DNA from 3 places in the Streptomyces asoensis genome. Region 2 is predicted to be linked to each of the others. Evidence: riboswitches for the same ligand, from Rfam matches in the RefSeq annotation. Region 2 holds a riboswitch; each other region holds the start of a gene.
What was found. A riboswitch is a leader RNA that binds a small molecule or an ion and turns the genes downstream of it on or off. The one in region 2 is predicted to bind cyclic di-AMP.
Positions count from the first base shown of each region.

Region 1 (7,209 bases), 3.6 Mb from region 2:
TCGCGGCCCCGCGCACGTCCAGCTGGGTGGGGTGGCGCTGCCAGAAGTCCCTGAGGCCGAAGGAGAGTCCGCCGCTCGCTCCGCCGACGTAGCCGAAGCCGCCGGCGCGCCCGCCCGCCGCCGCCTGGATCCAGCCGTGACCGGCCTTGGTGCGCTTGCGGACGAGGTACCCGTCGGCGGTCGGCTGGGTGAGGGTGAAGTCGCCCCACTGCGGGAGGTACGCCAGCCGGTCGGCGACCCGGGTGTCCCAGGTGGTGGTGTCGGGCAGCCGTTCGCCGGCGATCTGCGCGGCGCGCACCGCGGCGCCCGGGTCGCGGCGCAGTCCGGTGATGCCCTGCACGGCTTCGGCGAACAGCCCGCCGCCGGAGTCGGCGAACCGCACATGCCGGTCGTAGGGCCGGTCGGTCAGCGGCACGGTGAACCGGACGCCGAGGCCGCGCAGGAAGTCCCCCTGGTCGGAGCCTGGTTCCTGGGTGCCGTCCCAGACGAAGGTGTGCACCAGGCGGAAGGATTCGGCGCCGGCGAAGAAGGCGAAGCGCAGCACGAAGGGCAGCCAGCCGCGGCCGCCGTGCCGGTGCCGGCCCTCGACCCGGATCACGGCGCGCACGGGGCCGTCCTGCTCGACCTCGACCTTCTCCACCCGGCCCGCGAAGCTCTGCACCTCCGCACCCTCGCGCACGGACTCCTGGCGCAGCGCGACCAGCCGCCCGTCGCGGGCGATCTCGGTCGACCCGCGCCTGACAGCGCGCACGACGGTGTCGGAACCCTTGGCGGCGAAGACCGCCGTGATCGCTCCGGTCGACACCTCGACCCGGCCGCCGCTGCCGCGGGTGACGGTCACCCGCTGGGCGGGGGCGGCCGGCGTGCCCGCGCCCAGCACGAACCGGTCGGCCTTCGGCGTGCCCGGCGCGACGGCGTGCCCGGTCCACTTCACCGAGCCGTCGGGCCAGTACGCGGTGGCCCAGCTCTGGACGGGGATGTCGTCGCCGTCGGCCGTGGCGAGCCTGAACTTCTGCTCGGGGCGGTAGGCGCCGCGCGCCCACGGCACGCCCCAGGTGGCACCGGCGTGGACGTCGGGCGCGGCGCCTTCCAGCCAGTGCAGCTCGGTGTCGGCGGCGGCGCCGTCGGCCGCAGCGGCGGTGCGGGACAGGGCCCAGGAGAACGGGGCGGCGGCGGCCGCGGCGGCGGCGCCCTTGATGACGGTGCGTCGGTCGACGCCGGACACAGGACCTCCGAGGAGCGATAGAAAGCGCTTGCTCACTGACGGAGATCACTGTGTCCCCACTCTGTCCCGCCTGTCGATGGGACAAGAAGGGCTGCCACAAGAACGCAATAGAACGATCATGAACGCGCAAACTCCAACACCGGCTCGCCGTACTCACCGACCCACCGGCCCACCGGCTCCCCCCGGACATGCCGAAGGCCGGACCCGGGGATCGGGGTCCGGCCTTCGGCCGCGTGTCAGGCGGGAGGTCGTCGGAGTCGGAGGGGGTCAGCCGACAGAGACGCCGTGCGAGCGGAGGTAGGCGATCGGGTCCACGTCGGAGCCGTAGTCCGGCGTGGTGCGGATCTCGAAGTGCAGGTGCGGGCCGGTCACATTGCCGGTCGCACCGGAGAGCCCGAGCTGCTGGCCCGCGGTCACGGTCTGGCCGGCCGAGACGGAGAGCTGGGACAGGTGGGCGTACTGGGCGTAGTAGCCGTCGGCGAGCTTGATGACGACCTGGTTGCCGTACGCGCCGCCCCAGCCCGCGGAGACGACGGTGCCCGCGCCCACGGCCTTGAGGGAGGTGCCGGTCGGGACGACGAAGTCGGTACCGGTGTGGTAGCCGCTGGACCACATGCTGCCGGCCGTGTGGTACGCGGTGCCGACGGTGGCGCCCGCCACCGGCAGCGTGTAACCGCCGGAGGTACCGGTGCCGCTCTCGGCGGCCTGGGTGACCGCCTTCGAGGAGGACGAACCGGACGACGAGGATGAAGAGGACGAAGGGGACGACGACTTGGCTCCGGACGCCTTCGACTTCGACGAGGAGGACGAGGAGGAACCGAACGACGAACCGGTGCTGCCGGTCGCGGCCTTCTTGCCGATCGAGAGCTTCAGTCCGGGGTGGATCAGCGACGGGTCGCTGCCGACGGCCTGGCGGTTGTCCTGGTACAGCTTCTGCCAGCCGCCGTTGACGTTCTGCTCGTCGGCGATCTTCGACAGGTAGTCGCCGGACTGCACGGTGTACGTCTTGGCCGTCGTGGCGGTGGCCGTCTTCTGCGCCACCGGGACGGACTGCACGGCCTTTTCCGGAACGGCCTGGGAAGCCGACTGTGCGACGGACTGCGCGGGGGCCGCGTGAGCGCCGGCGGCACCTATGAGCGGAAGGGCGAGCGCGGCGCCGCCCGTTCCGGCGACGGCTATGGAACGAGTGAAGCGGTGGGCCTTCGGACGGCGGTGCTTACCCTTCGCGGGCATGGCGAATTCCTCTCCGGCGCCTGCGAGGTGAGCTGTCGGGTGCGGGCTGGAGATGCCCGGCCGCGCCGAGGCGCGGCTTTACCCCAAAGCCTGTTCCGGAGACCGGAACAGGCGGTTGTACCTGTGGGTCCCCCGCTCCTGCCAGATACGGGTGAGTGTGCGGATTCCGGGCGGTGGCAGGATTCGGCGTCCGTCCGGATTGGTGTGGAACGTAAGCGACCAGGACGCACAGGGACAAGCAGAGGTTGCGCTGTTAACGCCTTTCTCTTGATCCGCTGTGAGAATCCCCGGTCACACTCCGTGAGACAGGGGGCCCATTTGCCGCCAAGCACCCTGGAAAAGCATGCGAATTACGTGAACATGACGGACGACGTACGGTCACGGATATGACGCTGCTCACGTGACAGCTCTCCAGGTTCCTTTATTCCAGAGCGAGTTGGAACGAAGGATCCAATTCGGACAGAAACCTCAGATGCGACGCAGCCGGATAACCGTCGCATCAAGGTCGCCCCGCAGTCCGGTGCGCAGTCCATGGTGGAGCAGCACCGCCCCCCGGTGAACTTCGCCCGTTTCGCGGCATTCGTACGATGCTGTCGGGTCGAGCCCGCGCAGCCGCAGCGCCGGAACGGGCTCGCCGAACCGCTGCGCCTGGAGCCAGGCGAGGACGACGCTCTCGTCACCGCGCACATACTGGACGGCGCTCAGGCCGCCCGCCGGGGGCCGCAGCCGGTAGAGGTCGCCCTGCTGCACGAGGGGCCGGATCTCCTTGTAGAGGTCCACCCACCGACGCGCCTCGGCGAGCTCCTCCTCGCTCCACTCGGAGAGGTCCCCGCCGACGCCGAGCACGCCGGCCATCGCACTGACGAACCGGAAGCGCAGCGAGCTGACCCGGCCGTTGAGCTGGGCGTTGGGACTGTCGGTGACCCAGGCCGCCATGACCCGGGCGGGGTGGATCTGGCTGAAGCCGTGCTGGATGTCGAGCCGGTCGAGCGGATCGGTGTTGTCGGAGGTCCACACCTGGTCGGTGCGACTCATGATCCCGAGGTCGATGCGCCCGCCACCGCCGGAGCAGGACTCGAAGGCGACTTCGGGGTGGGCCGCCCGCAGCCGGTCCAGGAGCGCGTACAGGGCCCGGACGTGGTCGACCCAGAGGCGCTGCGGGTAGGGGTCGTCCGGCCAGCCGGCGTCGGTGAAGCAGCGGTTGAAGTCCCACTTCACATAGTCGACGGGCGCACTGGAGAGGAGCCCGTGGAGCTGCTCCCAGAGGTACTCCTGGACGTCCTCGCGCGCCAGGTTCAACATGAGCTGATTGCGGAACTCCGTCCGCTTTCGTCCGGATTGGAACTGCACCCAGTCGGGGTGGGCCCGGTACAGCTCGCTGTCCGGGTTGACCATCTCGGGTTCGACCCAGATGCCGAACTGCATGCCGAGGGCGTGCACCTGGTCGGCGAGCGGCTTCAGCCCGTTGGGGAACCGGTCGGGGTTGGGCCGCCAGTCGCCGAGCCCGGCGTGGTCGCCGGTGCGCGCCCCGAACCAGCCGTCGTCGACGACGAAGAGTTCCACGCCGATCGCGGCGGCCCGCCGGGCGAGCGCGCCCTGCTGCTCCTCGGAGATGTCGAAGTAGGTGGCCTCCCAGGAGTTGAACAGCACCGGCCGGTGCTGTTCGGCGTCCGGGACGACGTACGCGCGCTGGTAGGCGTGCCAGGTGCGGCTCGCCCCGCCGAAGCCGGCGTCGCTCCACAGGCCGGCGAAGACGGGTGTGGTGAAGGACTCCCCCGCGGCCAGCCGCAGCAGACCCGAGTCGTCGTACCCGGCACCTCCGGTGATCTGCACGCGCGCGTCCGGGAGTTGGGCGACGGCGATCCGCCAGGAACCCGACCAGCCGAGGGCGCAGCCGTAGACCTCGCCACGCTCCTCGGTCGCGTCGGTGTCCAGGGCGACCCAGGGCAGGTGCTGGTGCCCGGTGTGGCCGCGGCGGCTGCCGATGACCTTCTCGCCGTAGGTGAGGGGGGCCCGGGTGAGCCGGGACTCGGCGGCCCAGCGGCCGTGCAGCTGCGACAGCCGCCAGTCGTCGCGCTCGGGCAGGGTCCAGGTGGCGGAGTCGGCGCGCAGCAGCTCCAGCGGCCGCTCACCGTCGTTGCGCAGGGTCGTCCAGCGCTCTACGACATCGCCCCGCATCCGGTAGTGCAGGGTGACGGCCAGCCCGGCGTCCCGGAACCGCAGCCGCAGCTCGTCGCCGTCGGCCTCGAAGTCCTCGAAGGACCACTCGGTGCCGCGCCGCTCGTCGGTGCGCACGGACAGGGCGGGCCGGACGAAGCGGGGGCCGCCCTCGACCGGGTACTCCTCCCGGCCGTCGAGCGGGGACTCGAAGGAGGCCCCCCGTTCCGACGGCGGGAGGATGGCGAGCGCCTCGGCGTCCGCGAGCGCGATGCCCGGACCCCAGTGCAGGTGGACCAGCTCGTCGGCCTCGGTGAGGTGGAGGGCGTAGCTGCTCGTCGGCCCCGAAAGGAGCCAGGTGCGGCCGTTGTCGGCGATCTCGGGCATCAAACCCCCACTAATTCGAACAGGTGCGATCAAGCACCAACATCATCGAATGCGGTCGGCCTGCCGGGCAACTTTCCGTGGACAACTCTTCACCTGGGCAGACGTCCGGAGCACCGCCCTGTGGACAACCCGTTGCCCGGGGAATCCATGTCGTATCGTCGTGGAGATGTCCCGTCGGCCACCACGAGCCGCGCCGACGGAGACCGACAGGGAGGGGAGCCCCCGTGACGCAGCAGATCCCGTCGACCGAGCCCGAGCTGGCCGGTGTGCGCAACTTTCGGGACGTGGGCGGTCTGCCGACCGTCGACGGCCGGCGGGTGCGGCACGGCGTGCTGTTCCGCAGCGGCCATCTCGCGCACGCGACCGACGAGGACGCAGCGTTCCTCTCCGACCTGGGCCTGCACACGATCTTCGACTTCCGCAACGCCGCGGACCAGAAGCTGGAGGGCCCGGACGTCGAACTGCCGGGCGTGCGCAATGTGAACCTGCCCCTGTCGGACCCGGCGGACGGCTCCGAGTTCTGGAAGATGGTCCGCGACGGCGAGATCGACCAGCTGCGCGGGATCCTCGGCGACGGCAAGGCCGCCGGCCGGATGATCGCCTCCTACCGCTCGATCATCAAGGAGCGGACGGCCGAGCACGCGCGGGTGCTGCACTCCCTCGCCGAGGACAGCGTCCCGGCCCTGATGCACTGCGCGGCGGGCAAGGACCGCGCGGGCCTGTCCATCGCGGTGACGCTGCTCGCCCTGGGCGTGGAGCGCGAGGCGATCCTCGCCGACTACCTGGAGTCCAACGCCAAGCACCGCCGCTACCGGGTGCGCCGCAGCGCCACCTCCGCCGAGGCCTACTCCCCCGAGGTCATGGAGCTGCTCAGTCCCCTCTTCGACGCGCGCGCGGAGTACCTCGCGGCGGCCGTGGAGACCATCGAGGAGACCTGGGGCGGCGTCGACGCCTACCTGGAGGAGGGCCTGGGCCTCTCCCCCGAGACCCGTGAGCGGCTGCGGGACCGACTGCTCGACTGACCGCACCGCCCGCCGAGGGCTCTACTGGTTGGCGCCCACCTCGAACAGCAGCCAGAGGAACGCCGCGAAGACGTGTCCCACCGCGATGTAGATGATCAGCCGGATCCATAGGGTGCGGGGAAACTTCTCCTCGATGTCCTTCATGGCGTCTCTCCGATGTGCGAAGGGGTCGGGCCCAGACACAGCGTGGCCGTGGGGCTCTGAAGCAGGGTGTGGACGAAGAGCAGCTCGACCCCGTCGGCGTCCTGCGCCGCGATGCGGTGCGGGGTCAGCGAGTCGAAGTGCGCGCTGTCACCGGGCCCGAGCAGCTCGGTGGTGTCCCCGAGGCGCAGCCGCAGCCGCCCACGCAGGACGTGCAGCCACTCCTCCCCGGGGTGCACGCGCACGACGTCTCCCTGGGAGCCGTACGGCACGTGGACCCGCAGGGCCTGCATCCCGCGCCCGGAGGCGCCCGCCTGCCAGTACGTCCAGCCGCCCGCGCGGGTCGGCTCCATGCCGGCGGCGCGGACGACGGCGTCCCGGTCGGCGGACCTCTCGCCGAGCAGTTCCGAGACCGTCGTACCGTAGATGCGGGCGAGCGCGAGCAGCATCGGCAGCGAGGGCTGGCGCTGCCCGGTCTCCAGACGGGAGAGATGGGCGGGCGACAGCCCGGCGGCGCGGGCCGCGGCCTCCAGGGTGAGGGCGGCCCGGCGGCGCAGGGCGCGCAGCTGGGGGGCGACGGCGGGAAGAGCCCCGGCTTGTTCCGCCGGGTCCTCGGACTCGGGCGAGCTCATGGCTCCATTGCACGCCGGAATTGCCTCTGCGGCAAATTTGTTGCCTCAGAGGCAAAAGGGCAGACGAAAACGGGGCGGCGAAAGCTTAGCTTCGGAGGCCCGGGCAGCCCTTCTGGCCACCCGCGCTCCCGGGCCGCTCAGCGGTTGGCCACCGCCTGCTTCACCAGCGTCCTGCCGAAGTCCCACATCAGCCCGCCGCCGCTGTGCGCGTCGTCCATCACGGCGGTGAAGGCGTCGACGAACCGGTCCACCTCCCGCTCGCCGACGGTCAACGGCGGGATCAGCTTGATCACCTCCAGGTGGTCACCGGAGACCTGGGTGAGGATCCGGTGCCGTTGGAGCAGCGGTACCACCACCATCTGCGCGAAGAGTCCCTTGCGGGCCGCCTGGAGCATGGCCCACCGGCTGCGCA
Region 1 covers NZ_CP049838.1:8,474,157-8,481,365, reverse strand. Annotated here, with positions in the region: gene G9272_RS37830 (Tat pathway signal sequence domain protein) at 1-1,225, opposite strand, end outside; gene G9272_RS37825 (LysM peptidoglycan-binding domain-containing M23 family metallopeptidase) at 1,493-2,458, opposite strand; cyclic di-AMP (ydaO/yuaA leader) riboswitch at 2,463-2,622, opposite strand; gene G9272_RS37820 (alpha-galactosidase) at 2,927-5,002, opposite strand; gene G9272_RS37815 (tyrosine-protein phosphatase) at 5,227-6,024, shown strand; gene G9272_RS37810 (DUF6126 family protein) at 6,046-6,168, opposite strand; gene G9272_RS37805 (helix-turn-helix domain-containing protein) at 6,165-6,797, opposite strand; gene G9272_RS37800 (aspartate aminotransferase family protein) at 6,935-7,209, opposite strand, start outside.
Region 1: linked by a shared signal. The riboswitch ahead of G9272_RS37825 (LysM peptidoglycan-binding domain-containing M23 family metallopeptidase) and the one ahead of G9272_RS21595 (M23 family metallopeptidase) in region 2 are both predicted to bind cyclic di-AMP.

Region 2 (7,209 bases):
GCACGACGTCGAGCATGTCTTCGACGCGTTCATGAGCCCCGGTTCGGTCACCGAGCGCCTCAGCTTCTTCGCCGCCCCCTACGACGCCTCCGCTCCCGGCGCCGACACGGCGGGCGTGGCGGCCGAGGGCGAGGACATCGCCGTCGTCGAACTCCCCTTCACCGAGGCCCTCGACCTCGTCCGCAGCGGCGCGATCGCGGACGCGAAGACGATCATGCTGCTCCAATGGGCGGCGCTGGACGGCCCGTTCGGGCCGCCCGCGGTCAGCCCACGTTGATCCCGGTGAGGTCGGCCAGCGGCAGCGTGTGCTGGGTCTGGAGGACCTTCGCGCGCAGGTAGCGGACGTTGTGCGGGGTCGTGAAGACGCCCGTCGGGACACGCTCCTGGACGTCGATGCCCAGGTCGCGCAACTGGCCGGCCTTGTCAGGGTTGTTGGACAGCAGGTCCAGGCTCGTGATGCCCAGGGCGCGCAGCATCTGGGCGGCGGCCGTGTAGTCCCGGTCGTCCTCGGGCAGGCCGAGCGCGGCGTTCGCCTCGTAGGTGTCCAGGCCCTGGTCCTGGAGGGCGTACGCGTCGAGCTTGTTGTAGAGGCCGATGCCGCGGCCCTCCTGGCGGAGGTAGAGCAGGACACCGCCGGTGACGGCTATGCGCTCGACCGCCTCGCGCAGTTGCGGCCCGCAGTCGCAGCGGGCGGAGCCGAAGACGTCGCCGGTCAGGCACTCGGAGTGCAGCCGGACCAGGGGGGTGGCCCCGGGCGCCGGCTCGCCGAGGACGACGGCGACGTGCTCCTGGCCGTCGGCGAGTCCGTGGAAGGTGACCAGTTCGGCGTCGACGGAGTAGCCGTCGGGGAAGCGCAGCGGCACCCGGACGCGGGCGCGCGGGGTGGCGGCGGGGGTGTCGGGCATGCGGTCTCCCGGGTCCGGAGGACGGTGACAAGGCGGCGCCGGGCCGCCTTGTGCTTCAGATTTGAAGCAGATCCAACGAGTCGAGACCCTACCCCATGCTTTAAATTTGAAGCAACGGGATTGTGACGCGCGCCTCAGGCGCCCGCGGTGATCAGGTGGTGATCAGGTTCCCGAACAGGGTGACGAGCGGCGGCGCCACGGCAGTTCCTGTGGGGCCGCCTCGTCGCCGTCCTGGAAACCCAGCACGACCTGCGTGAAGATCTCCTCCAGCTGCCCCACCTGCTCGGGAGTGAGCCGGTCGAAGAGGGCGGAGCGGACCGTCTCGACATGGCCGGGCGCCAGGTTCTCCAGGGCCGCCATACCCTCGTCCGTGAGGGCCGCGACGGTCCCGCGTTTGTCCCAGCGGCACTCCTCCCGCCGCAGCAGTCCGTCCTTCTCCAGGCGCGTCACCGCATACGTCAGCCTGCTGCGGGTGATCTTCAGCTGCTCCGCGAGCTCGGTCATCCGCAGCCGCCGCTCCGGTGTCTCGGAGAGGTTGGCGAGGATGGAGTAGTACAGATGAGGCAGGCCGGCCTCCTGCTGGAGCTGCCGGTCGATCGCATCCTCCAGCAGGAGGTAGCCGGCGACGTAGGCGCGCCAGGCGCGCTGCTCCTCAGGGGACAGCCAGCGAGTCGTCATACAGCCAGTGTAGGTTTGTTTCAAACTTGAACCAAGACCCGGGGAGCTGTGTCGATGCCGTACCCGTACGTCCTGCTGTCCGCCGCCGTCTCCCTCGACGGCTACCTGGACGACACCACGCCCGAGCGCCTGCTCCTCTCCAGCCGCGCCGACTTCGACCGCGTCGACGAGGTACGGGCCTCCGTCGACGCCATCCTCATCGGCGCCGGCACGATCCGCGCCGACAACCCCCGGCTCCTCGTGAACTCCCCCGAGCGCCGCGCCGTCCGCGTGGCCGCCGGACTGCCGCCGTACCCCCTCAAGGTCACCGTCAGCGGCTCCGGCGACCTCGACCCGGCGGCGAACTTCTGGCACACGGGCGGCGAGAAGGTCGTGTACACGACGGAGAAGGGCGCCGAGCGGGTCCGCGCGCTCGGCATCGCCGCGGACGCCGTCCCGCTCGGCCCCGAACTGGACTGGCGCCGCCTCCTCGAACACCTCCACGACGTACGCGGCGTACGACGCCTCATGGTCGAGGGCGGCGGAACGATCCACACCCAGCTGCTCCGGCAGGGCCTCGCCGACGAACTCCAGCTGGTCCTCGCCCCGCTGTTCGTGGGCGACCCGGCCGCGCCCCGCCTCTTCGGGCCGGGCGGCTACCAGGGCGGACGCCTGCGCCTGGTGGAGACCAGGCGCATCGAGGACGTCGTCCTGAACCGCTACGAGCCCACCGCCCCCGGCGCCGGACCGCTGCCCGCCGCGGCCGACCGGCACTGGCTGGCCGTCGCCTGCGAACTCGCGGCCGACTGTCCGCCGTCGGAGACCGCCTTCAGCGTCGGCGCGGTGATCGTGGCCGCCGACGGCACGGAGCTGGCACGCGGCCACTCCCGCGAGGCCGGCGACCCGGTCGTGCACGCCGAGGAGGCCGCCCTCGCGAAGCTCGACCCCGCCGACCCCCGGCTGCCCGCGGCCACCGTCTACAGCAGCCTCGAACCGTGCGCCCGCCGCTCCTCCCGGCCCGCCCCCTGCGCCCGCCTCATCCTCGACGCGGGAGTGCGCAGGGTGGTCACGGCCTGGCGCGAGCCGGACACCTTCGTCACGGAGGCGGACGGAACCGGTCTGCTGACGGCTCAGGGCGTCGACGTCCTCGTGCTCCCGGAGTACGAGGAGCGGGCGAAGGAGCCGAACCGCCACCTCCTCTGAGGCCGCCGGGGCCCCGCGAATCAACCGATGTGCTTTCTGCCCCGCTGATGGCGTACAGTTGTGTTCATCGCCGCGGGGTGGAGCAGCTCGGTAGCTCGCTGGGCTCATAACCCAGAGGTCGCAGGTTCAAATCCTGTCCCCGCTACTGATAAACCGAAGGCCGGAATCCGAAAGGGTTCCGGCCTTCGGTGTTTTCGTCGACCACTCCCTCACTCTTGGTGACCGGTCGACCGCCCTGCGCATAACGACTGAGTCACCATCAAAACTCCTGTGACTGAGGAAGCGTTTCCGGGGCATGTCGATCCGTGGTCAACTCGCCCGTTTTTCACCGCTGGTAGCCCAAAAGTCCAGGCCAGAAATGTTGTTGATCAAGAGGAACAGCTTGGAAACCCACCCCCGGGTCTATTAACGTTCGATAACGCAGCGCGGTCGTCCCAGCCGGCACCAGAGTCGGCTCCGTGCGGCACGTGCCGAATCCCGCAAGGGAACCGGGGAACCACCACCATGGGGTGAATCACGCGGAAGCCGTCGTGAACTCGCAGAGTCCACGACCGGTATACGCGCGTAGGAGACCTTCCCGCTCCGAACCCGTCAGCTAACCCGGTAGGCGACGGAAGGAAAGGAGTGCGCCCGCGTGGCGTCCAACCCGCCTGCCCCCGAGGCCCCGTACGCGCCCAGCCAGCGGTCCACAGAGACCTTCGGCTACGGCGACTACCGCACCGACGAGGGACCTTGGGAGGAGTGGAACCCCACCGCGGAGTCCACTCGCCCGGTACGCGGCAAGCACCGCGTCGCCAAGCAGCGCGGCGGCGGATTCGCCCGCAGCTCCACCGTTCTCGGCGTCGGCGTCATAGCCGCCGTCAGCGCCGGTGGCATGGCCAGCGCCAACACCGGCAAGGCCCCGGTCTCCATCTCGATGCCGGACCTGCCCAACGTGGGCTCGCTCATCTCCGACGACGAGCCCGCCCCGGAAGCCGCACCGGCCCTCGCGGGCTTCGGCTCCGAAGCCGCCGTGGACACCGAGGAGAGCGCCGCCGACGCCGGCGAGGCGCTGCGCAGCCGGATCATGGCGCAGGCCGAGTCGCAGCAGTCCCAGGTCGAGGTCAAGGCGCTCGCCGCAGCGGCCAAGGCCGAGGCCGACGCCGCCGCCAAGGCCGAGAAGGAGGCGGAGGCCAAGGCCGCCGCCGCGAAGAAGAAGGCCGCCGAGGAAGCCGCCGCGAAGGCCGAGGCCGCGCGCCTGGCCGAGCTGGCCAAGCAGTACACGCTGCCGACCTCCTCGTACACCATCACCTCGACCTTCGGTCAGGCCGGTTCTCTCTGGTCCTCCGGCTACCACACGGGTCTCGACTTCGCCGCGCCGACGGGCACGCTCATCAAGGCCGTCCACAGCGGCACCATCACCGAGGCCGGCTGGGCCGGTTCCTACGGCTACCGCACCATCCTGACCCTGGACGACGGCACCGAGCTGTGGTTCTGCCACCAGTCGTCGATCAGCGTCAGTGTCGGCCAGAAGGTCGCCACCGGTGATGTGATCGGCCGCGTGGGCGCGACCGGGAACGTCACCGGGGCCCACCTCCACCTCGAGGTCCACCCCGGCGGCAGCGCCGACGGCATCGACCCGGCGGCCTGGCTGCGCGGCAAGGGCCTCAACCCCTGAGCCGTCCCTCCGAGAACCCTGGGTCGTCCCTTCGGACACCCTGAGCCGTTCGTTCGGTCACCCTGATCCATCCCGGCAGCCCTGACGCCCTCCGCGTCAGGGCTGCCGGTCTGTGCTGTCCACATCGCGCTGTTCACATGGCGCTGTTCACATGTTCTTCGCGTCCTGCCCGGAATGGGCGGGCCAGCGGCGCCCGTTGTGATGAAGCATGACTTCTCTTCGCAAGCTCGGCTCCTCCGACCTCGAGGTCTTCCCGCTCTCCCTCGGCGGCAACGTCTTCGGCTGGACCGCCGACGAGACGGCCTCCTTCGCCGTACTCGACGCCTACGCGGCCGCGGGCGGCAACTTCGTCGACACCGCCGACTCCTACACGGCGTGGGTCGAGGGCAACAGCGGTGGTGAGTCCGAGACCATCATCGGCAGGTGGGTGAAGGCCCGGGGCAACCGCGACGACGTCGTGATCGCCACCAAGGTGAGCCAGCACCCCGAGTTCCCCGGCCTGTCCGCCGACAACATCAAGGCCGCCGCCGACGCCTCGCTCCGCCGCCTGGGCACCGACCACATCGACCTCTACTACACGCACTTCGACAAGCCCGAGGTGCCCGTCGAGGAGATCGTCGGCGCGCTCGACGAGCTGGTGCGGGCGGGCAAGGTGCGGCACATCGCCGCCTCCAACATCACGCCCGAGCGTCTCCAGGAGTCCCTGGAGTTCTCCGACCGTGAGGGCCTGGCCCGGTACGTCGCACTCCAGCCCCACTACAACCTGGTCTCCCGCGACACCTACGAGGGCGGCCTCCAGGACCTCGCCGCCCGCTTCGGCCTCGCTGCCGTCCCGTACTTCGCGCTGGCCGCCGGCTTCCTCACCGGCAAGTACCGGCCCGGTACGACCGTGCAGAGCGCCCGCGCCGCCGGCGCCGCCAAGCACCTCGACACGGAGCGGGGCCGGAACGTCCTCACCGCCCTGGACGAGATCGCCCAGGCCCACGACACCGAGATCCCCACGGTCGCCCTGGCGTGGCTCGCCGCGCAGCCGACGGTGGCCGCGCCGATCGCCTCCGCGCGGACGGTCGAGCAGCTGCCGGCTCTGCTGGGGGTGGCGCAGCTGGAGCTGACGGGGGAGGAGATCACCCGGCTGACCCGGGCCTCGGCCTGACCTGCCTCGGCCATACCGGCCTGACCTGCCTCCCCCTGACCGTCTCGGCCGGACCTACTGGTGCGGGTGGGGGGCGGGGTACGGCCCCGCCTGATACCCGGGCCCGGGTCCGTGCGTGGGTCCGTGCCCGTATCCGGGGCCGGGGCCGTGTGCTGCGGGGTACCCGTAGCCGTGCCCGTATCCGTACGACGGCCCCACCGGATTCCCGTACACCGGCGCCGCCGGATGCCCGAATCCGGCGCTGTGGCCCTGGGACTGGCCCTGGGCCGGACCCTGGCCGTACCCGTACACCCCGTACACCGGCCAGGGCGGCGCGGCCACCCGTACCGGCGGGGCCGTCATCCGGGCCGCGTGGTCCAGTGCTGGCCGGGCGACGTCCTTCCGCCTCCACAGTTCGTTGAGCAATTCCCGCTCGCGTACGAGGAAGTCGACGCCGGCCCGCCCCCGTCGGCCGCGGTGCCGCAGGAACGCGAGGGAGGTCGCGTACGCCTCGTACCGCGCCACCTCCCGCGCCGCCGGCTTGCCCAGGTGACGGCCGGCGTACTCCCGGGCCAGCCGCCGGGCCCGCATCGAGCCGAGCGCGAACGGCTCGGCCGGGGTGAGCCAGCCGGCGGTCGCGTAGGCGGGCAGTTCCTCGCGTACGGTGCGCAGCTCGCGTTGCCGCGTCCACACCACCAGCCAGGTCAGCAGCCCGAACGCCGGCACCATGAACGCCGCGTACACCGCGAAGAACCCGAACTCGCCGAACGACGAGGAGCCGTTCCACAGGGCGTGCATGCCCATCGCGAGGAGCAGCCCGCACAGCGGGACCAGCACACGCCGCAGGTGCTGGCGGTCCCCGGAGAGCGCGGCGACGCCGAAGCCGATGCCGGTCAGGACGGTGAACAGGGGGTGCGCGAACGGCGACATGATGACGCGTACGAAGAAGGTCGCGGCGGTGACGGACGCGATGCCGGTGTCGCCCGTGAGCTGGTCGGTGCCGAAGGCGGTGCCGAGGTAGAGGATGTTCTCGGTGAAGGCGAAGCCGGTGGCGGTGACCCCGGCTATGACCACGCCGTCGACGATCCCGGTGAAGTCCCGCCTGCGGAAGAGGAACACCAGCAGGACGGCGGCGGCCTTCGCGGACTCCTCGACGATCGGCGCTATGACGGTCGCCCCGAGCGTGTCCGCGCTGGACGGGTCGGCGGTCGCGGTGGCTATCCATCTGGTCGCGAAGCTGTTGGCGATGATGGCTATCAGCGCCGCCGCGCACGCGCCCCAGGCGAAGGCGAAGACCAGGTTCCGCCAGGGCCCTGGCTCGACCCGGTCCAGCCAACGGAAGGCGGCGACCAGCAGCGGCACGGGCAGCACGGCGAGCCCGAGCCCGACCAGGAATCCTTCCGTACCGGTCTGTTCGCGCACCAGCGCGAGGATGACCAGGCCGGACAGCGTGAGCAGGGTGATCAGGGCCCCGTACCGCACCCACCTGCGTTGCCACCAGTGAGCGTGGCGGAGCACACCGTCCTCGGGTGCGCCGCCGGGATGCGGCGGATAGGGCGGAAACGGAGGACTGATGGCCACGGCATCGACCCTAACGAGCGAGGGGACTGTGGTGGAGGGGGAGGTCGGTCGGTGATCCCTTGGCTGATCTCTTG
Region 2 covers NZ_CP049838.1:4,843,855-4,851,063, reverse strand. Annotated here, with positions in the region: gene G9272_RS21620 (NUDIX domain-containing protein) at 1-277, shown strand, start outside; gene G9272_RS21615 (GTP cyclohydrolase II) at 264-905, opposite strand; gene G9272_RS21610 (MarR family winged helix-turn-helix transcriptional regulator) at 1,068-1,583, opposite strand; gene G9272_RS21605 (dihydrofolate reductase family protein) at 1,638-2,765, shown strand; tRNA gene G9272_RS21600 (tRNA-Met) at 2,837-2,910, shown strand; cyclic di-AMP (ydaO/yuaA leader) riboswitch at 3,224-3,390, shown strand; gene G9272_RS21595 (M23 family metallopeptidase) at 3,400-4,422, shown strand; gene G9272_RS21590 (aldo/keto reductase) at 4,631-5,575, shown strand; gene G9272_RS21585 (PrsW family intramembrane metalloprotease) at 5,630-7,135, opposite strand.

Region 3 (7,209 bases), 1.1 Mb from region 2:
GTCCCCGCGGCGAGGTCGGCCACCGGGCCCTGGACGAGCAGCCGGCCCTGTGCCATCACCGCCGCGTGCGTGCACACCTGCTCGATCTCGTCGAGCAGGTGCGAGGAGAGGAAGACGGTCGTGCCCTCCGCGGCCAGCTCCCGGATCAGCGAGCGGATCTCCCGCATGCCCTGCGGATCCAGGCCGTTGGTCGGCTCGTCGAGGACGAGCAGCCGACGGGGCTGGAGAAGGGCGGCGGCGAGGCCCAGCCGCTGCTTCATGCCGAGGGAGTACGCCTTCGCCTTCTTGCCGGCGGCGGCCGTGAGGCCCACCCGCTCCAGCGTCGCCGAGACCCGCGCACGCCGGGTGCGCGGATCGGCGGTCGGGTCGGCGGCGTCGTAGCGGAGCAGGTTGTCGCGGCCGGAGAGGAAGCCGTAGAGGGCGGGACCCTCGATGAGGGTCCCGACGTGGGGCAGTACGGCGCGCGCGGCCCGCGGCATGGGTTGCCCCAGGACGCGGGCCGAGCCGGCCGTGGGATCGATGAGCCCCATCAGCATGCGGATGGTGGTGGTCTTGCCGGAGCCGTTGGGGCCGAGGAAGCCGAAGACGCTGCCCGCCGGGACGGTCAGGTCGAGGCCGTCCACGGCGAGCTGTCCGCCGCGATAGCGCTTGGTGAGGCCGCGGGTGTGGATGACTGCGTCGTCGTCCACAGGCACTCGCACGGGCACCTGCACGGGCTCCCGCACGGGCTGCCGTACTGACTCCCCCATCGGCTTTCCCCCTCCGGCTTCCCGGCCTCCGGTGTCCGTGGCGGCCGGTCTCTGCCCTACGTCACCCGCGCCACCACTTCATCACTTCACCACTCGACCACTCCGCACGCTTCGACCACGCCGCACGCTTCGACCGCTTGGCCTACTTCGCCGCGTTCGCCGCCTTCACCAGGGCGTCCTTGGTGACCGCGCCGACGTAGACCTTGCCGTCGTCCGTCATCAGGGCGTTGATCAGGCGGGTGGAGAAGACGGTGCCGGAGCCGAACTTGCCGGTCACCTTGTCGCCGAAGGAGTCGAGGAAGCCACCGAGGTCGCCGCCCGCCTCCGCGCCCGAGGGCACGCCCTCGCCGCCGGTGTCGAAGACGGCGACGGACGTCCAGCCCTCGCCGAGGACGTCGAGTCCGTCGAGGCCGTCCGTGCCCGCGGCTCCTTCGATGCCTTCGAGGTCCTTCGCGAGGTCGGACTTGTCCGAGTGCCCGGGGGCGGTCTCCCCGGCCTCGTCGCCCTCGGTGACCTTCGCACCCTTGGGGGCGGTGAAGTCGAAGGTGGACGCGGCGGGTTTGGCGAAGCTGACCTGGGTGAAGCCCGCGTCCACGACGGCGGCGCCACCGCTCGCCGGGGTCAGCGTGAACTTCAGCGGCAGGCCCGTCTTCGCGTCCACGGCCACACTGATCGCGCCGACCGTGGAACCGGACTGCTTCGGCTTGACCAGCAGCTTGTAGGCGTCACGGCCGGCGACCTGGACGGTGCCGTCGACGGTCACGGAGGTCGTGTCGTCGACCGCCTTCAGAGCGTCCTCGGTGAGCTCCTTGGGCGTGGCGGGGACGGGGGTCTCCGCCTTGCCGGAGCCCTTGCCGGAGCTCTCGTCGGCGGTCGAGTGGTAGACCTCGTTGGAGGCGCTGTCGTACCCCCACACGTCCTTGCCGTTGTGGATGACGCTGTACTCGGCGGCGTTCTCCAGCAGCGAGAGCTTCTGCCGGTCCGGGCCGTCGGCGGCGACGCGCAGGGTGTGCGTGCCGGCGGCGAGCTCGGTGAGCTTGGTGGACGGGTCGGCGGACGAACCGTCGCCGCCCTGGGTGGCCCCCGAGAGGAGCCCGCTCTCCAGTCCGCCGAGGTCGGGCAACCCGAGATCGGTGCTGATCTTCACCGTCCCGGACAGCTGCTGCACGTCCGAGGCGGCGATCTTGTCGAGGAGCTGCTGTGCGGTGATCTTCGGCAGGTCGGGGTCGCCGGAGTCGGCGAGCGCCGGGACCAGCCCGATCGTCGCCGCCGCGACACCGATCACGGTGACCGGGACGATGTACCGTGCGGCCTTGCGCCGTCCGAGGCGCAGGTCGTCGGCTTCCGCGCCGGTCGACTCCGCGCCGGTCGTGGTGTCGTCGGATGCCTTCGGTGCCATGTGTGCCTTACCTCCGTCGTCGGCGGCGGCTGGTCATCTCACGCCTGAACGTCCCCACCCCGAGCCGCCATTCTCACCCGAATCGGTGAGGAGTGGTGTTTTCCGTGGTTCCCATCTGACCAAATCAGCCACGGGGAAGCGTCAGCCCGAGGGCTCAACTCCACGTACGCCTGCGGTATGACACCAAGATGACGAGGCGGCATCCGACCCGTAGGGGTCCGGTCCCTGGGGTCCGGTCCCTGGGGTCCGGTCCCTGGGGTCCGGTCCCTGGGGTCCGGTCCCTGGGGTCCGGTCCCTGGGGTCCGGTCCCTGGGGTCAGCCCGCCCGGTGGACCACCGCGTCGCAGAGTTCCATCAGCGCCGCCTTCGCGTCGCACTCCCGCAGCGGCGCCAGCGCGGACCGCGCTTCCTTCGCGTACCGCACGGTGTCCCGGCGGGCCTGCTCCAGCGCCGGGTGGGCCCGGAGCGCCTCCAGCGCCTCGGTGTGCCGGGCGTCGTCGGTCAGGTCGGAGTCCAGCAGCTCGCACAGGGCGATGTCCTCGGGCAGCGACAGCCGCGCCGCCCGCTCCCGCAGCCGCAGCACGGGCAGCGTGGGAACGCCCTCGCGCAGGTCGGTCCCCGGTGTCTTGCCCGACTCGTGCGAGTCGGAGGCGATGTCCAGGACGTCGTCCGCCAGCTGGAAGGCGACACCGAGCCGCTCGCCGTACTGCGTGAGCACGTCGACGACCGTCTCGTCGGCGCCGGACATCATCGCCCCGAACCGGCAGGCCACCGCCACCAGCGAGCCCGTCTTGCCGCCGAGCACGTCGAGGTAGTGGTCGACCGGGTCCCGCCCGTCCGTCGGCCCCGCGGTCTCCAGGATCTGACCGGTGACCAGCCGCTCGAACGCCTCCGCCTGCACCCGCACCGCCTCCGGCCCGAGGTCGGCCAGGATGTGGGAGGCACGCGCGAAGAGGAAGTCACCCGTGAGGACGGCGACGGAGTTCCCCCAGCGGGTGTTCGCGCTGGACACCCCGCGCCGCACGGCCGCCTCGTCCATCACGTCGTCGTGGTACAGCGTGGCCAGGTGGGTCAGCTCCACCACGACGGCCGAGGGCACGACACCCGGCGCGTACGGGTCCCCGAACTGCGACGCGAGCACCACGAGCAGCGGACGGAACCGCTTCCCGCCCGCGCGTACGAGGTGCTGGGCGGCCTCCGTGATGAACGGGACCGCACTCTTGGTGGCCTCGAGCAAGCCTTCCTCGACAGCCGCCAATCCGGCCTGGACATCGGCTTCCAGAGCCTGGTCCCGCACGCTCAGCCCGAACGGCCCGACGACGGTCACGAGGGGTCTCCTGTCTGCTGGTGTCTACTGGCGATTACGCGGTTTGTCGATAGGTCTCTGCCATCACTCAAGTCAGCGTATCCGGTCACGTTTCGATCACCGATAGCCCCCACGTCCCGCGGGCTCGAATGGACTCGCCCGGGAGGCGCCCCGCAGGCCAGGCGCTATCGGATCACGCCCGATATGTTTTTGATCAGCTCATATGAGCGGACATGGAGAGAGTTTCCGGGAAGCGCGGATTCATGTCCCGGACCGGGGCTCCCGTCGGACCGACGAGCTCGCCCGCCCCCTCTCCACGTGACGACGATCACGCAATCTCCTCACCCTCCCCCGCGACGTGTCGGGCGCGACGGCGGGCGATTCCCCTCCACGGTCCATCGCTGGTGCTTTAACAATGAGTTGGGCCTAATGCCCGATTCGCCACTCTTGTGAACGCCGGTGAGTTGGCTCACTCCCCACGGAGATCCGATCCGACCTCACCATTCACCGATTCTCCGCACCCCTTAAGCAAGTTGAAGGTTTGCACCCACAAAGGATCAAGCACCCCATAGGTCACAGACCAAGGTCAATAGGGGTGATCTGTGAATCCGGTACTTGTTTCGGACATGTGCTCTCGCATACGTTCCCGGCCTGTCGGGCGGAACGCCGAATCCTGCCGCCGCCCGAACACCCATCGATACCGCTCGGCAGGAGCGGGGGAACCAGGTAAGTCGCCGAAACGGACTTTCCAGATGTCTTGGACACACAAGACGTTCAGGACAGTCCGGTACGGCTTGGGGTCAAGCCGCGACCGTCAGGACGCGACCGGGCAGCTCCCGCCCGAACCCGACAGCTCACCTCGCAGGCGCCGGAGAGGAAATACGACATGCCCGCTGCCGCTCAGCCGCGCCGCAACCGTTTCATCCGCACGATCGCCGTCGCCGCCACCGGCGCGGCCGTGCTCGCTCTCCCCGTCCTCGGGGCGACCACCGCCTCCGCGGCGACCCCGACCGTCTCCACGGCCACCAGCCTCGGCTACGCCAACAACCTCGACGGCTGGATCCGTGCCTCCCTCCAGGTCATGGGCCAGCACGGCATCCCGGGGACGTACAACGGCATCTACCGCAACGTCATCCGCGAGTCCTCCGGCAACCCCAACGCCATCAACCTCTGGGACTCCAACGCGGCCGCGGGCATCCCGTCCAAGGGACTGCTCCAGGTCATCGACCCGACCTTCCGCGCCTACCACGTCAACGGCACGTCGTGGGACTCCTACGACCCGGTCGCGAACATCACCGCCGCCTGCAACTACGCGGCCGCACGCTACGGCTCGATCGACAACGTGTTCGGCGCGTACTGACCGTCCCGCCGGCCGGTCGCCGGTGTCGGTAGCCGACAGCCGGTAGCCGGTAGCCGGTAGCCGGTTACGGAAACAGTCGTTCGAGGACGACGGCCACGCCGTCGTCCTCGTTCGACGTCGTCACCTCGTCGGCCACCGCCTTGAGCTCCGGATGGGCGTTGGCCATCGCGACACCACGAGCCGCCCAGTCGAACATCGGGATGTCGTTGGGCATGTCCCCGAAGGCGACGGTGTCCTCGGGCCGCAGCCCCAGGTGTTCGGCGGCCAGGGCCAGACCCGTCGCCTTCGTGATCCCGCAGGGCTGGAGTTCGACCGTGCCCGGCCCCGACATGGTGACGGTGGCCAGCGAGCCGACCACCGAGCGGGCCGTCGACGCCAACTCGTCGTCGGACAGCGTGGGATGGCGCAGCAGCACCTTGCTGATCGGCTCGCACCACAGGTCGTCGCGCCGGCCTACGCGCAGGGCGGGCAGCGTCGGGTGCGGCATCCGGTAGCCCGGCTCGATGAGCGTCAGCCCGTCGACACCGTCCTGGTCGACGGCCGCGTACAGCTGCCCGACCTCCGCCTCGATCTTGCCGAGCGCGGTCTCGGCCAGCTCCCGGTCCAGGGTGACCGACCACAGCAGACGGTCCGCGTCGGCGTCGTACAACTGCGCGCCCTGCCCGCACACCGCGAGCCCCCTGCTGTGCAGCCGGTCGAGCAGCGGGCGCACCCGGGGCGCGGGCCGTCCCGTCACCACCAGGTGGCGTGCGCCGGCGGCCGCCACCCGCGCGAGCGCGTCGAGCGACCGGTCGGAGAAGGTGTCGTCGCCGCGGAGCAGCGTCCCGTCCAGGTCGGTGGCGATGAGGGAGTACGCGGTGCGCTCGGCATATGCGATGGGTGCGGCCATGATCAGAGAATACGGATCCCAGGCCTCCCGGGTTCGACGCGAACCGGACGACGTCCATGTCCTGTCCTGTTCTGCCAACTCCCCTTGTGCGCCTGGCTCACGACTGGCTGCCGACTGACTCAATGAAACGGCTTTCTGGCACATCGCCGGGTAGCGGACGGTTAAAGGCCTCTGCACCGGTTGGCAACAACATGCGACGCTACCTACCGCGACGCCCAGGTGGAGCGGTACCGTCCAGGTGTCCAGGGGGGACTTGATCGGGGGGTCAGGTTGAGCAGTGGGCGCATTCGTGTGCTGAGGCCGCAGGACCTCGGCGAGGGGGAGAGGGAGCGGTGGCGCGCGTTGCGTGCCGCGTCGACGCTTCCGCGAAACCCCTTCATGGAACCGGAGTTCACCGATGCCGTGGGCCTGGTGAGGCCACACTCGCAGGTGGCGGTGGTGTACGAGGGGCGTGAGCCGGTCGGCTTCCTGCCCCACGAGCGGGGCCGGCTCGGACAGGGCCGGGCACTCGCGTACGGCGTCTCGGACGCGCAGGGCGCGGTGCTGGCCCCGGGTCTCGGGCTGAACGCCGACGAACTGATGCGGGCGTGTGGCCTGTCGAGCTTCGCCTTCGACAACCTGGAGGCGGAGCAGGGGCTGTTCACCCCGCACGCGGCCGAGGAGTACGCCTCCTATGTCATCGACGTCGAAAAGGGTTACGACACCTATGAGTCCGTGCTGCGCGCCCAGTCGCCGAAGTTCCTGAAGACGACCCTGGCCAAGGAGCGCAGGCTCGGCCGCCAGGTCGGGGAGCTGCGGTTCGTGTTCGACGAACGCGATCCGGCCGCGCTGCGCACGCTCATGGCGTGGAAGTCCGCGCAGTACCGCAGGACCGGCCGCCGGGACCGGTTCGCGCAGGAGTGGATCACCCGGCTCGTGGACGCGCTCTCCGAGACCCGCGCGCCGGAGTGCTCCGGCACGCTCTCCGTCCTCTACGCCGGTGACCAACCGATCGCCGCGCACTTCGGACTGCGTTCGTCGACCGTCCTGGCCTGCTGGTTCCCTTCGTACGAAACGGAGTTCGCGAAGTTCTCGCCCGGCCTGGTGCTGCATCTGCGGATGGCCGAGTCGGCCGCCGCCGAGGGCATCGGCCTGCTCGACCTGGGGCGGGGCGCGGCCGAGTACAAGGACTCACTGAAGACCGGGGAGCTCCCCGTGTACGAGGGGGCGTGGTCGCGTCCGGGGGTGGGCGCCGCGCTCTACTGGCTCAGCCGTGAGCCGTCCCGCCGGGCGCATCACTTCGTGCGCAACCGGCCGAGGCTCGCCGCGGCGGCCGCACGGACCTTGAAGGGCGCGGGCCGACTGCGCCGATCGTGACGAGCGACGCCGGGCGCCGGGCGTGACGGCCGTCCGGCGTGACGGGCGTGATGGGCGTGATGGGCGTGAGACAAGGGGGGTTCATGTACCGCGCTGCACGTGCACAGCAGGAGATACAGAGGTTCCTGGACATCGAGCCGGTGCAGGTCGC
Region 3 covers NZ_CP049838.1:5,902,163-5,909,371, reverse strand. Annotated here, with positions in the region: gene G9272_RS26470 (ABC transporter ATP-binding protein) at 1-749, opposite strand, end outside; gene G9272_RS26465 (LolA family protein) at 892-2,148, opposite strand; gene G9272_RS26460 (polyprenyl synthetase family protein) at 2,464-3,474, opposite strand; cyclic di-AMP (ydaO/yuaA leader) riboswitch at 4,108-4,336, shown strand; gene G9272_RS26455 (transglycosylase SLT domain-containing protein) at 4,340-4,813, shown strand; gene G9272_RS26450 (HAD family hydrolase) at 4,878-5,702, opposite strand; gene G9272_RS26445 (GNAT family N-acetyltransferase) at 5,994-7,058, shown strand; gene G9272_RS26440 (glycosyltransferase) at 7,142-7,209, shown strand, end outside.
Region 3: linked by a shared signal. The riboswitch ahead of G9272_RS26455 (transglycosylase SLT domain-containing protein) and the one ahead of G9272_RS21595 (M23 family metallopeptidase) in region 2 are both predicted to bind cyclic di-AMP.